Linked DNA regions of Saccharibacillus brassicae. The protein of the gene in region 2 interacts with the protein of the main gene of each other region in a pairwise test. Links are inferred from orthologs where the notes say so. Each region holds a gene or a part of one and is shown on either strand. Other genes may lie near its edges.

Region 1 (9,626 bases), 610 kb from region 2 along the record:
CGCAAAAGCAGGCTGCTCTTCCGGCATGCCGATCTCGACGTAGCGGTCTTCGGCGCAGTCGTATTCCACCAGAAACCGGTGCGGATTCGTGCACGCTATGCATGTGGTGCTGCCTTCCAGCAGCAGCTTGCCGGGCTCTTTGGAGACCAGCTTCATCCAGGCGACCGGTCCACTGATGTAACGTGCTCCGTCCGGGCCGAAAGCGCCCGTGCACTGGAAAGTCCGGAAGCAGTGCCCGCAGAAGCAATCTTTTTTTAAGAACATGACCGTGTCTCCTTTCCTACGTGTATTTGATCTTGATTTCGCTTGATTGGGTCTTGATCAATATTCTGTACAATTTTTCGCTTGACAAGATATTACCACGGGTTTTTTCATTGAAACCTTTCTCGCGAAAAACAGACAAATATTAGAGAGAATACACATAGAAAACAGCCCGAAGATTTAAACCGGGGAGCGGAAGGGTATTTATAGAAAATGGGCATTAGGCCCGGCGAAGGAGTGACAGCGAGCGATGAAATTGAATACGCAGCGATGTACGGGAGATCAGGTACGGTTGGATCGGATCGATACGGATTACCGGGCGGACGAACGTCCGGGCGACGAAGAGATCGAAGCCAAAAAGAAAAAATTGAGCCGCCGGCTCGAACATTTGCAGGAAAAATTATTTTCTTCGCGCAGCCGAGCCGTCCTGTTCGTGTTTCAGGGCATGGACTGCAGCGGCAAGGACGGCACGATCAACCACGTTTTTTCTCAGGTCAATCCGCAGGGCGTACGGACGCACAGCTTCAAAGCGCCGACCGACGAGGAACTGGGCCACGACTACTTATGGAGAGCGCATCGCCATGTGCCGGAACTCGGCTATATCGGAGCGTTCAACCGTTCGTATTATGAAGACGTGCTGATCAGCCGCGTGCACGGAACGATCGAAGACAAGCGCGCGCGCAAGCGGTTCGGGCAGATCAACAACTTCGAGAAGATGCTGATGGAAAACGGCGTAACCGTCGTAAAAATCTTTTTGCATATTTCGAAAAAATTCCAGCTCGACAAATTGATCGCCCGTATCGAAAATCCGCATAAAAACTGGAAGTTCGATCCCAGCGACCTTTCCGAACGCAAACATTGGGACAAGTATCAGGCCTGCTACGAAGACGTATTGACGGAATGTGCGAGCAAAAAGCTGCCGTGGCACGTCGTTCCCGCCGACGATCGGGCGATACGGGATCTCGCGGTGCTGCAAATCGCGGTCGATACGCTTGAAGAGCTGGATCTCGAATTCCCGCCGCCGGTACCGGAACTTCAAAATCTGCTGCCGGAACTGCACCGGGAAAGAGACGGGAAATCTTCCAAAAGCAAGTAATTCAGGCAAAAGAGAAAGAGGCCTGAAGCCCAACCCTAGCCGTCGACGTTCGGGCAGCCGATGCCGCGCGCAAAGATTGACCGCGCGGTTTTTCGGATGACCGGAGCGTCGATTGCCGCTGCAATAGCGAACGCTTACATGGCGGAGCGAGATGTACCAAAAAATTAGCAAGGAACTTGCCAAACAAATTGAACTTGCTAGCAAAAAGCGTTACAATCGAAGAGTAAACATTTTGTTCACTAATTCGTAAAAAGTATTTTACCGGCATTTGAATCGGCTTTTGCAAACATAATACGGAGGGTGGCAGCGATGGCGAAACAGTTTTCGAGCACGCACGAGCCATGGGAAAAGTATTACGGTCCGAATCTCGGATACGTACAGGAGCAGTACGAACGTTATCAGGAGAATCCGGAATCGGTGGAACCTTCCTATCGGGAGTTGTTCGAACGCTTCGGCGCACCGCCTCAGCATCGCGCTTTGGGACTTTCGGCCTCTGCCGAAACCAGTCAAACGGGCTTTGATTCGCAATCATTAAAGAAAGCGGTTGCAGCAAGCAAGCTGGTATGGAACATTCGCACTTACGGCCATTTGGCCGCGGATATCGATCCGATCGGACTTGACGAGAAACCCAAAGTCTCGTTCCTCGAACCGCAGGAAGTCGGTCTCACCGAACAGGATCTGGCTTGGCTGCCGGCTTCGCTGATCTGGGACGACGCCCCGCAGGACGTTTCGAACGGACTGGACGCGATCCGCAGGCTGCGGGAGATTTATACCGGCACGACCGCGTATGAGTTTTCCCATGTGCACGACGAGAAAGAACGCGATTGGCTGAATCAGCAGGCCGAAGAACGCCAGCATTCCGCCAAGGAATTGTCCCCGGAAGAACGCAAGACGCTGCTTGAGCGCCTCGTGCAGGTCGAACAGTTCGAAGAGTTCCTGCATAAGACGTTCGTCGGCCAGAAACGGTTTTCTATCGAAGGCATCGATATGCTCGTGCCGGTCATGGACGAGCTCGTACACGGCTTCTCCGAAGCGGGAGCGGAACACGTCCTGATGGGCATGGCCCACCGCGGACGTCTGAACGTGCTCGCGCACGTGCTGGGCAAGCCGTACGGCCGCATTTTCTCGGAGTTCCATCATGCGCCGAACAAAGACGTCATGCCGTCGGAAGGCTCGATGGGCATCAACTTCGGTTGGACCGGAGACGTCAAATACCATTTGGGTGAGAAAAGGGCGATTGGCGACCAGGGCAAGACGCGCCTGACGCTCGCGAACAACCCGAGTCACCTGGAGTACGTCGATCCGGTTGTCGAAGGTTTTGCGCGTGCAGCCCAGGAAGACCGGAGCGTACCCGGTTATCCGAAGCAGAATACAAACGCCGCGGCTTCGATCCTCGTGCACGGCGACGCGGCTTTCCCGGGCGAAGGCGTTGTAGCGGAGACGCTCAACTTCAACCAGCTTCCGGGTTACCAGAATGGCGGAACGGTACATATTATCGCCAACAACCGACTCGGTTTCACGACCGAAAGCGGCGATTCCCGTTCTACGCACTACGCGAGCGACTTGGCCAAAGGCTACGAAATCCCGATCGTGCACGTGAACGCGGACGATCCGGATGCCTGCATCGCGGCGGCGCGCCTGGCGTGCGAATACCGCATGACGTTCAAAAAAGATTTCGTGATCGACCTGGTCGGCTACCGCCGATACGGTCATAACGAGACGGACGATCCCGAAACGACCCAACCGCTCGTGTACAAAAAGGTTCGGGAACACGACACGGCTGCGACCGTTTTTGCAAAAAAATTGCATGAAAGCGGTGTGATTGGGGCAGACGGATTGGCAGAGCTGCGCGGCAAGATCAACGACGTATTCAAGCGCGAGTACGAAGAGATGAAGAGCGGCAAGCAGGGCGAGAGCCATCCGTTCCCGTTCGCTTCCAGCATCGACGAGACGCCGCTCGAATCTGTCGGTACGGCCGTGGAACTCGGCAAGCTGCGCTCGATCAACGAAAATCTGCTCAAGCGCCCGGACACGTTCAATACGTATCCGAAGCTTGAACGCATTTTGCAGCGCCGTCTGACGACGCTCGACGAAGGCGAGAAAGTGGACTGGGGCCAAGCCGAGACGCTGGCGTTCGCGACGATTCTGTCCGACGGCACGCCGATCCGCATCAGCGGCCAGGACGTGGAACGCGCGACGTTCGCGCATCGCAATCTCGTGCTCCACGATGCCAAGACCGGCGAGACGTTCTGTCCGCTGCACGTGCTGCCGGAAGCGAACGCTTCGTTCGCTATCCATAACAGCCCGCTTTCCGAAGCTTCGGTTATCGGCTTCGAATACGGCTATAACGTCTATTCGCCGCAGACGATGGTAATCTGGGAAGCCCAATACGGCGATTTCGCCAATGCGGGCCAGGTCCTGATCGACCAATTCGTCCTGCCGGGACGTTCCAAATGGGCGCAGAAGTCGAGTCTGGTCATGCTGCTCCCGCACGGTTACGAAGGGCAGGGACCGGAGCACTCCAGCGCGAGACTGGAACGTTATCTGCAGCTGGCCGGCGAGAACAACTGCACCATCGTGACGCTTACGAGTGCGGCGCAGTATTTCCACCTGCTGCGCAGACAAGCGGCCATGACGAACCGCGAAGATGCCAAGCCGCTGATCGTCATGTCGCCGAAAAGCCTCATCCGCAATCCGCGCGTCGCTTCGCCGGCCGTCGAGTTCACGGACGGTGTGTTCCATGCGACTGTGGAACAGCGCGGCCTCGGCGAAGCGCCTGATCGTGTAACACGGGTGCTGCTGACAGGCGGCAAGATCGCGGTCGAACTCGAAGACGCGATCGAGAAAGATCCGGAAGCCGACTGGAGCTGGCTGCACATCGTCAGAGTCGAGCAGCTGTATCCGTTCCCGGCACGGGAAGTGTCCGCTTTCCTGGAGCGATTCCCGAACCTGGAAGAGATCTACTGGGTTCAGGAAGAACCGCATAACATGGGCGCCTGGCGCTATATCGAACCGAATATCCGGGCCGTCGCTCCAAAAGGAATCGAAGTGACGTACACGGGAAGACCGGAACGTTCCAGTCCGGCAAGCGGCTACCAGCACATCCATACTTTCGAACAGCAAAAGATCATCCAAACGGCCCTGGGCCAAAATTCATCCAAAAAAAATCAAATGAGTTTGGGGAGGTAGCGCTGTGAGCGACATTAAAGTACCGGAAATGGGAGAGTCCGTCACCGAAGGCACCATTTTGCGCTGGACCGTGGCTGAAGGAGATGCCGTACAGCAGGGCGACGTACTGCTGGAGCTCGAGACAGACAAGGTCAACCTGGAAGTAAGCGCAGAATCGAGCGGTCTGCTCGAAACGCTGCTGCGCCAAGAAGGCGACACCGTTCAAGTCGGCGAAGTCATCGGCCGTATCCGTACGGACGACGGCGCATCTTCGACGACGGGCACCGCTTCGGCTCCGATCGGCGAAGAGACAGCTTCCGCCGCACCGACGCCGGAAGCGGCCGCTCCGTCCGCTTCGCTGGCGACCAGCCCCAAAGCCGCGGAGGCAGTCAGCCCGCCTCCTGCGGAAAGCGGCGACGCCTCGGCCAAAGCTTCCCCGGGCGCGCGCAAGCTTGCACGCGAACGCGGCGTCGAGCTCGGCAGCGTGCCGAGCGCCGACCCGATCGGCCGCGTCTATGCCGGCGACGTGAAATCGTTCGCCGAAGGCGGCACGGCCGCCCAGAATCCGTCGGCGCCTCAGCCGCCGAGCGCGCCGGCCCCGAAACCGGCCGCCGCGCCCAAAGCAGCCTCGGCACCCGCGGCCAATGATCCGCTGAAGCCGATCGAGCGCCAGCGCATGTCGCGCCGCCGTCAGACGATCGCTACCCGCCTCGTCGAAGCCCAGCACAACGCCGCGATGCTGACGACGTTCAACGAAGTGGACATGACCGCGATCCTCGACGTGCGCAAACGTCGCAAAGACGCGTTCAAACAAAAATTCGATGTGAATCTCGGCTTCATGTCGTTCTTCACCAAAGCGGTAGTCGGCGCTCTCAAAGCGTTCCCTGCCGTGAACGCGGAGATCGACGGCGATGAAGTGGTCTACAAGAAATTTTATGATATCGGCATTGCCGTATCTGCCAAAGAAGGACTTGTCGTGCCGGTCGTACGCGACGCGGATCGACTTGGCTTTGCCGAAATCGAGAAATCGATCGCGGGCCTGGCTACCAAAGCGCGTGACAACCAGCTTGCGTTGTCCGATCTGCAAGGAGGCACGTTCACGATTACGAACGGCGGTGTCTTCGGCTCCCTGCTGTCTACGCCAATCCTCAACGCGCCGCAGGTCGGCATTCTGGGCATGCACAAGATTCAGCTGCGTCCGGTTGCGATCGACGCGGAACGGATGGAGAATCGCCCGATGATGTACGTGGCGCTTTCTTACGATCACCGCATCATCGACGGTTCGGAAGCGGTTCGCTTCCTCGTCAAAGTCAAAGAACTGCTTGAAGATCCGGAATCGCTCCTGATCGAGAGCTAAGCCTACGTCCTGCCTGGACACAAGGCATACAGAAAAGCCCTTTTCGAACGTTACGTTCGAGAAGGGCTTTTTTTGTTGTGCAGGGTGCTGTATCTTTTTAGTTATATAGAAGGAAGACGACGGGAAGGCCGAGGATCAGGACAGGTCCGGACGTGCTTTCTTCGTACCGCGATAGTATCGATACAGGTGAACGGTAATAATTTTGACGACCATATAAGAAGGAATCACGATTAGAATGGCGATAAATCCTCCGATCGCTCCGCCGCTGAGCAGCAGGAACACCGTAGTCAACGGATGAATATCGAGCGCCGATCCGTAAATGACCGGAGACAGCAGATTGTTGCGCAGCATTTGCCCCAATACGATAACGAGAATGATCCAGATAACCGAAGCGGGAGAATCGATAAAGCCGACGATCACGACCGGAATCGCACCCAGATACACGCCGATATAAGGGATCATGTCCGTCAGGATAATGAACAGCACAAGCAGCAGCGGATACGGAATGCCGATAATCAAAAAGCCGATCAGGTCGAATACGCCGACGCACGTCGCCAACATCACTCTCCCTACGATAAAGCCGCTCAGCGCGCCGTCAATAGCCATCGCCATCTGGCGGAAAGTAGGCCGATATTTGACAGGAACGGTTTTCAGCAGGAACGCATAGCCTTTTCGATCATCTTTTAACATGAAATACAGAATCATCGGAACGACCGAGACGACGAGAAATACCCAAGCGACCACGGAAAAAGCACTGCTAAGCGAATTTGTAGCGGAATTGATGAAGTTTTCCAGATAGCCCGACAGCTGCTGCGGCAGATCGATCCCGACATCGATATCGTTGATCGGCGTGCCCCAGATTTCTTGTTCCTGCAAATGCAGCATCAGTCTTTGAAGCTGATTGGAGAAGTTCTGGGCCAACTGCGGCAGATTGCTGTTGAAGTTCACAAACTGCGAACGCAGAATCGGCCATACCCAAATCGCGAATCCGGCAAAGATGCTTACCGCAGCCGCATAAAGCAGCAGAATTGACCAGGGACGCACAATATGCCATTTATTCAGCCTGCGAATGATCGGCCTGAACAAATAGTAGAGGAATAAAGACATCACTATAGGAAAAAAGATTAAGCTGAAAGCCGCTTTGAGAGGAGCCAGGATACCCGGAATCTGCGTTAAAAGAAAAAGGATGACAAGAACGAAAATAATATGTAAGCTTATTCGAGCGAAGCGGTCGGACTTAAACATGGAAGCCTCCTTTGGTAAATTGAAAAATATGTAATAAGGTTAAAAAGAAAGCGTTTCATTTATGAAGCTAAAGCTTATTAATAGATGTACACTTCGTTTGCGGCGCCCAACTCACCTTTTGTATCATTATAACTCAAGATCGTTTTTTGTACTTCTTCGCTGGCGACAAACCTGCCGAATAAGTTCGAACATCATAAGGAAGATAAAGGTCGAAGCAAAAAACGAGAAAAAAGTTTGAAAAAGGGGTTGCGTACTTAGCAAGCAGGTGATAAGATATAAATCTAGTCGCCGAGCAAGTGTTTGCTTGACGGAATTTCGAGAGAGCGTGACGGTGATTGGACAGAGTAAGATCTCAGTAGATTGTGAGTTTGTTCTTTGAAAACTGAACAGTGAGTAACGAGAATCATGGAACCCAGCCGGGCCAAGTGATTCGAGGAACCGCGCTTAGCGAAGGGGTTTGATCTTCGGATCTGAATCTTGAAGCCTAAGACGGTTTAGAGTGAATATAGGGAACTTTAGTTCCCGCCAGCCGGAACGAAAATTGCTGACCCCTTTGGGCAAAGCGATTTGCAGTTCCAGCGTCTAGCTAGAACGAGCACATGGTGCTTTCTTGACAAGTCAACTTCAAGACCATCCGCTTTATCCGAATCCAGGCCCTATGGGGTCTCTAATCGGAGTCGCGGGTGCAACAGAGGTTGCACCTTAATGGAGAGTTTGATCCTGGCTCAGGACGAACGCTGGCGGCATGCCTAATACATGCAAGTCGAGCGGATTGGATGAGAAGCTTGCTTCTCTGACAGTTAGCGGCGGACGGGTGAGTAACACGTAGGCAACCTGCCTTTTAGCCTGGGATAACTTCCGGAAACGGATGCTAATACCGGATACATCATTTTCCGGCATCGGAGAATGAGGAAAGACGGCGCAAGCTGTCACTGAGAGATGGGCCTGCGGCGCATTAGCTAGTTGGTGGGGTAATGGCTCACCAAGGCGACGATGCGTAGCCGACCTGAGAGGGTGAACGGCCACACTGGGACTGAGACACGGCCCAGACTCCTACGGGAGGCAGCAGTAGGGAATCTTCCACAATGGGCGAAAGCCTGATGGAGCAATGCCGCGTGAGTGATGAAGGTTTTCGGATCGTAAAGCTCTGTTGCCAGGGAAGAACGTCCGGGTGAGTAACTGCACCCGGAGTGACGGTACCTGAGAAGAAAGCCCCGGCTAACTACGTGCCAGCAGCCGCGGTAATACGTAGGGGGCAAGCGTTGTCCGGAATTATTGGGCGTAAAGCGCGTGCAGGCGGCGGGTTAAGTCGGATGTTTAAGATCGGGGCTCAACCCCGATTCGCATCCGAAACTGGCCCGCTTGAGTGTAGGAGAGGAAAGTGGAATTCCACGTGTAGCGGTGAAATGCGTAGAGATGTGGAGGAACACCAGTGGCGAAGGCGACTTTCTGGCCTATAACTGACGCTGAGGCGCGAAAGCGTGGGGAGCAAACAGGATTAGATACCCTGGTAGTCCACGCTGTAAACGATGAGTGCTAGGTGTTCGGGGTTTCGATACCCTGGGTGCCGAAGTTAACGCATTAAGCACTCCGCCTGGGGAGTACGGTCGCAAGACTGAAACTCAAAGGAATTGACGGGGACCCGCACAAGCAGTGGAGTATGTGGTTTAATTCGAAGCAACGCGAAGAACCTTACCAGGTCTTGACATCGGCATGACCGGCTTAGAGATAAGCTTTTCCTTCGGGACATGCCAGACAGGTGGTGCATGGTTGTCGTCAGCTCGTGTCGTGAGATGTTGGGTTAAGTCCCGCAACGAGCGCAACCCTTGACTTTAGTTGCCAGCATTTTAAGATGGGCACTCTAGAGTGACTGCCGGTGACAAACCGGAGGAAGGCGGGGATGACGTCAAATCATCATGCCCCTTATGACCTGGGCTACACACGTACTACAATGGCCGGTACAGAGGGTCGCGAAGCCGCGAGGTGGAGCCAATCCCAGAAAGCCGGTCTCAGTTCGGATTGCAGGCTGCAACTCGCCTGCATGAAGTCGGAATTGCTAGTAATCGCGGATCAGCATGCCGCGGTGAATACGTTCCCGGGTCTTGTACACACCGCCCGTCACACCACGAGAGTTTATAACACCCGAAGTCGGTGAGGTAACCGCAAGGAGCCAGCCGCCGAAGGTGGGATAGATGATTGGGGTGAAGTCGTAACAAGGTAGCCGTATCGGAAGGTGCGGCTGGATCACCTCCTTTCTATGGAGAATCGTTTCCTGCAACGGAGACATTCAGTCCCGCTTTTCTAGGGAGATAAAAAATAGAAACACTCTAACTCACTGTTCAGTTTTGAGAGAGGGAACTCTTTCAATTCCTTTTGGATTCACTTGGGAAGGTCAAGAGATTTTCGCTTAACGCGAGAACAACTTTTGATCCACACGAAGTGATGCACCCAAAAGTTGTTCCTTGAAAACTGGATACCGAAACGAAAAACTTCGCGTCT
Region 2 (4,923 bases):
TTCGGGAACTGCGGCCACGGGTTGGCCAGAATGTCGCGTTCCAGCGGCGCTTTGTTGTGCGTGCCGAACTGGGTAATGCTGCTGCAGCCGTGACGCAGCGAAGTCGCCACGCAGTCGGAACCGGTGTCGCCGCCGCCGATGACGATCACGTCTTTGCCCGCCGCCGAAATGTATTCGCCGTTTTCCAGATTGGAATCAAGGTAACTTTTGATCGTTCCGTTCAGGAAGTCCATCGCGTACGTCACGCCTTTGAGATGGCTGCCTTCGATGTTGAATTCACGCGGTTTCGTTGCACCGCCGCAAAGTACGACGGCGTCGAATTCGTCCGTCAGCTGCTGCGCCGGAATGTCTTTGCCGATTTCCGTCGACGTAATGAACGTGATGCCTTCGGCCGCCAGCAGGTCGACGCGGCGCTGCACGATGTCCTTTTCGAGCTTCATGGACGGAATGCCGTACGTCAGCAGGCCGCCGATGCGGTCGGAACGCTCGTAGACGGTCACGGAATGTCCCGCTTTGTTCAGCTGCGCCGCGCAGGCCAGGCCCGCAGGTCCCGAGCCGACAACAGCAATCTTTTTGCCGGTGCGGTGTTTGGGCGGTTCGGGCTGTACCCAACCTTCCGCAAACCCTTTTTCGATAATCGCTTCTTCGATGCTCTTGATCGTAACCGGCTGGCCGATCAAGCCGACGGTACAAGAACCTTCGCACGGAGCCGGACAGATGCGGCCGGTAAATTCCGGGAAGTTATTCGTTTTATGCAGACGGTCGAGTGCCTCTCTCCACAATCCCCGATAGACCAGGTTGTTCCACTCCGGAATCAGGTTGTGCACCGGGCAGCCGGAAGTGCCGCCGCTCATGTTCACGCCCACGTGGCAGTACGGCGTTCCGCAGTCCATGCAGCGCGCTCCCTGCGTACGCAGTTCTTCTTCCGACATATGTTTATGGAATTCTTCCCAATCTTTGATGCGTTCAAGCGGATTGCGATCCGTTGGCAGCTGACGCTTATATTCCATAAATCCAGTAGGTGTAGACATCGAACGTTTCCCCCATCCGCATAAGTTCTTGATTTTTGTTCTCTATTCTATCACAAGCGATATATTTCAACCATAATATCATTTTTCGTTCGTCATTTGAAATAGATTATACGGAAATTAATTTGCATTTTGTGTAGAACGTTCGTAAATCTCAAAAACGTAACGGTACGTGTTCTTCTCGTCCTGCACGCCTTCTTCCGTGTGCACGAGCGTCCAGCCCGACCAGTCTAGCTCCGGAAAATGCGTGTCCCCTGCAAAAGCTTCATGTACCCGCGTCACGCGCAGCCGATCGGCCAGCGGCAGGAACAGCTCGTACACCTGCGACCCGCCGATGATCATCACTTCTTCCCCATCTGCGGCAGAGAGCGCTTCTTCGGCCGTATGCACAACCTGCGCCCCTTCCGCGGCATAAGAAACATCGCGCGTCAGCACGAGGTTCGGACGATCTTTGAGCGGTCTGGAACCGAACGACTCCCACGTTTTGCGTCCCATCACTACCGGCTTGCCCAGCGTTTCGCGTTTGAAATAAGCCATATCGGCCGGCAGGCGCCACGGAAGCGTGTTATCCCGACCGATCAGCCCGTTCTCGTCCTGGGCCCAAATAAGCGTAATTGTCGGCATAAGGCCCTCCTAGATCGCAATCGGCGCTTTGATGCCCGGCTGCGGATCATAATTTTCGAACACGAAATCTTCGTAGCGGTAATCGAAAATGGAATCCGGCTTGCGCACTATGCGCAGCTGCGGCAGCTCGCCCGGTTGTCGCTGCAGCTGCGTACGGACCTGCTCGATATGGTTGGAGTAAATATGCACGTCGCCGCCCGACCAGACGAACTCGCCGACTTCAAGGCCGCACTGCTGCGCGATCATATGGGTGAGCAGCGCATAGCTCGCAATGTTGAACGGCAGGCCGAGGAACGTATCGACGGAACGCATCGTCAGCATGCAGGAGAGCTTGCCGTCCGCCACGTAGAACTGGAACAGCAGATGGCACGGAGGAAGCTTCATATTGTCGATCTCGGCCACATTCCAGGCGCTTACGATATGGCGGCGGGAATCGGGATTGTGCTTGATCGAATGGATCACCTGCGAGATCTGGTCGATCTTCCGGCCGTCCGGCGTCTCCCAGGCGCGCCACTGCGAACCGTATACCGGTCCCAGCTCGCCGTTCTCGTCGGCCCATTCGTTCCAGATCCGCACCCCGTTTTCCTGCAAATAGCCGACGTTCGTATCGCCTTTGAGGAACCACAGCAGTTCGTGTACGATCGACTTCAGATGCAGTTTTTTCGTTGTCAGCAGCGGAAAACCTTCCGTCAGGTCGAACCGCAGCTGGCGGCCGAATACCGACACCGTGCCGGTCCCTGTCCGGTCTCCTTTTTCCGTCCCGTGATCCAAAATATCCTGCAGCAAATCCAAATATTTACGCAAAAAAAGCCACCTCTGTTCCAGGGCATTCGTTCTCTTCTCGCGAGAAACCGCCCTTATTCGTCGTTCTTATTTTGTAAAGCCGAAAGCAAATGCTCGTTCGTCTAGTTTATCACGTCCGCCGCAAAAAAGAATAGGCCCCGCGAGGATGAAAAAACCGAATTCACCGGTAAATTTCATCTTTTTTCGACAAAGAAATTTAAGGCGCACATGAAAAAGCGGACGCCTGTAGGCGCCCGCTTTGCTTGGGCAAAATTCGGGGAGTCCGAGTAAAACGGGAATTCCGAACTTTGCTTTTATGAATTCATACTTTTGAAATTAGCGTTTTTTAGGAGCGATTGCGTGGATCGGGTTACCCAAAACCAGCTCGGCCGCTTCCATCACGATTTCGCCCAGTGTCGGGTGAGCGTGGATAGTCAGGGCCAAATCTTCCAGGGTTGCGCCCATTTCGACGGCGAGACCCATTTCGGCGATCATGTTCGTCGCTTCCAGACCGACGATTTGGCTGCCCAATACGACGCCGGTGCTTTCTTCGGCTACGATTTTCACGAAGCCTTCCGGATGGTTCAGCGATACGGCACGGCCGTTGCCGCCGTAGCTGAATTTACCTGCCACGACGTTGAAGCCTTTTTCTTTGGCTTCTTTTTCGGTCAGGCCGACGCTGGAGCATTCCGGATCCGTGAAGACCACGGCAGGCATGCACTTGTAATCGACGACAGCCGGATGTCCGGCAATCGCTTCGGCAGCCACTTTACCTTCGTACGAAGCTTTATGTGCCAGCGCGAGGCCAGGCACGATATCGCCGATTGCGAAGATATGCGGAATGCTGGTACGGCCTTGTTGGTCGACTTTGATCAGGCCGCGCTCGTCGAGCTCAACGCCGATCATGTCCAGACCCAGTTCGCCGTCGGTGTTTGGACGACGTCCAACCGTTACGAGCAGGTAGTCAGCCGTGATTTCCTGGCTTTCTCCGCCTACCGAGAATTTCACGGTTACGTCTTTGTCCGTTTGCGTTGCGCTTTCGGCTTTGGCATTCGCGTGAATCTCGATGCCGTTTTTCTTCATGGTTTTCGACACGAGGTTCGTCATGTCTTTGTCAAAACCAGGCAGAACCGTGTCCAGACCTTCGATGATCGTCACTTTCGTGCCGAACTTCGCGTACATCTGGCCCAGCTCGGCACCGATATAGCCGCCGCCGATGACGATAAGGCTTTTCGGAATCTCAGGCAGGTTCAGCGCTTCGGTCGACGACAGGATGCGTCCGCCGAACGGGAAAGGCTTCAATTCGATCGGACGGGAACCCGTCGCGATGATGCAGTTCTTAAAACGGTAGCGCGGCGATTCGTGATCGTTGAATACGCGTGCTTCGTTTTCGTTGATGAACATGCATTCGCCGTTGAAGACTTCAACGTTGTTGCCTTTGAGCAGTCCGCTTACGCCGTTCGTCATTTTCTTGACGACGCCGTTTTTGAACTCTTGGGTTTTGGCGAAATCGACTTTAACGTCGCTTGCCGTAATGCCGAAAGCTTCGCCGTGCTGCGCGTTTTCGAAGCTGTGCGCAGCCGAGATCAGAGCTTTGGAAGGAATACAACCGCGGTTGAGGCAGACACCGCCGAGTTCGGCTTTGTCCACGATCAGAACCTGTTGTCCCAGTTGAGCGGCGCGGATGGCGGCTACATAGCCGCCGGGTCCGGCACCGATTACCAATGTGTCAATATCCAGGGAAGCGTCTCCTACTACCATTGTTTATACCTCCATTACCATCAGCTCGGGATTAGCGAGCAGGGATTTAAGATAGTTCATGCAATTTTGTGCAGTAGCGCCGTCGATCAGACGGTGGTCGAAGCTCAGGGACAGAGCCATCATCGGAGCGGCTACGATTTCGCCGTTTCTTACGATAGCTTTTTCGCTGATGCGGCCCGTACCGAGGATTGCCACTTCCGGATAGTTAATGATCGGCGTGAAGAACATGCCGCCTGCGGAACCGATATTCGTGATGGAGATCGTGCTGCCTCTCATCTCGTTCGGAGCAAGCTTGCCGTCGCGGCCGCGTTTGGCCAGATCGCTGATCGATTCCGCGATCTTGAACACGCTTTTGCGGTCGGCGTCTTTGACGACCGGTACGATCAGACCGTTTTCGGTGTCTGTCGCGATGCCGATGTCATAGTGCTTTTTGTAGACGATTTCGTTGGCCGCTTCGTCGATCGAAGCGTTCAGAGCCGGGAATTCGCGTACAGCGGCAACCAGAGCCTTGACGATGAACGGCAGGTAAGTGACTTTGATGCCTTTCTTCTCGGCCAGCGGTTTCATGCGGGTACGGAAAGCGACCAGTTCGGTTACGTCGACTTCGTCCATGATCGTAACGTGCGGAGCCGTGTAAGCCGATTTGACCATCGCGTTCGAGATGGCTTTGCGGATGCCTTTGAACGGTACGCGCTCTTCGTCGGCAGCGGATGCCGATGCTGCAGGC

What was found.
Region 1: the proteins of lpdA (region 2) and odhB interact in binary tests that used the Escherichia coli proteins (3 or more experiments, as listed by UniProt). The link is inferred for Saccharibacillus brassicae from one-to-one orthologs.

Annotation. Positions count from the first base shown.
Region 1 is NZ_CP041217.1:4,784,108-4,793,733, forward strand. What follows is about bases 3,907-6,716. They hold odhB (2-oxoglutarate dehydrogenase complex dihydrolipoyllysine-residue succinyltransferase), read left to right. Parts: upstream 3,907-4,550; coding sequence 4,551-5,882; downstream 5,883-6,716. Other genes in these bases: FFV09_RS20050 (2-oxoglutarate dehydrogenase E1 component), read left to right, coding at 3,907-4,546; FFV09_RS20060 (AI-2E family transporter), read right to left, coding at 6,018-6,716. Outside these bases: FFV09_RS20040 (hypothetical protein), read right to left, coding at 1-264; FFV09_RS20045 (PPK2 family polyphosphate kinase), read left to right, coding at 512-1,357; more of FFV09_RS20050, read left to right, coding at 1,667-3,906; more of FFV09_RS20060, read right to left, coding at 6,717-7,127. UniProt on the Escherichia coli protein: E2 component of the 2-oxoglutarate dehydrogenase (OGDH) complex which catalyzes the second step in the conversion of 2-oxoglutarate to succinyl-CoA and CO(2).
Region 2 is NZ_CP041217.1:5,398,518-5,403,440, forward strand. What follows is about bases 1,985-4,923. They hold lpdA (dihydrolipoyl dehydrogenase), read right to left. Parts: upstream 4,197-4,923; coding sequence 2,772-4,196; downstream 1,985-2,771. Other genes in these bases: FFV09_RS22565 (thymidylate synthase), read right to left, coding at 1,985-2,456; FFV09_RS22575 (2-oxo acid dehydrogenase subunit E2), read right to left, coding at 4,200-4,923. In the rest of the region: FFV09_RS22555 (glutamate synthase subunit beta), read right to left, coding at 1-1,031; FFV09_RS22560 (dihydrofolate reductase), read right to left, coding at 1,149-1,652; more of FFV09_RS22565, read right to left, coding at 1,662-1,984. UniProt on the Escherichia coli protein: Lipoamide dehydrogenase is a component of the glycine cleavage system as well as of the alpha-ketoacid dehydrogenase complexes.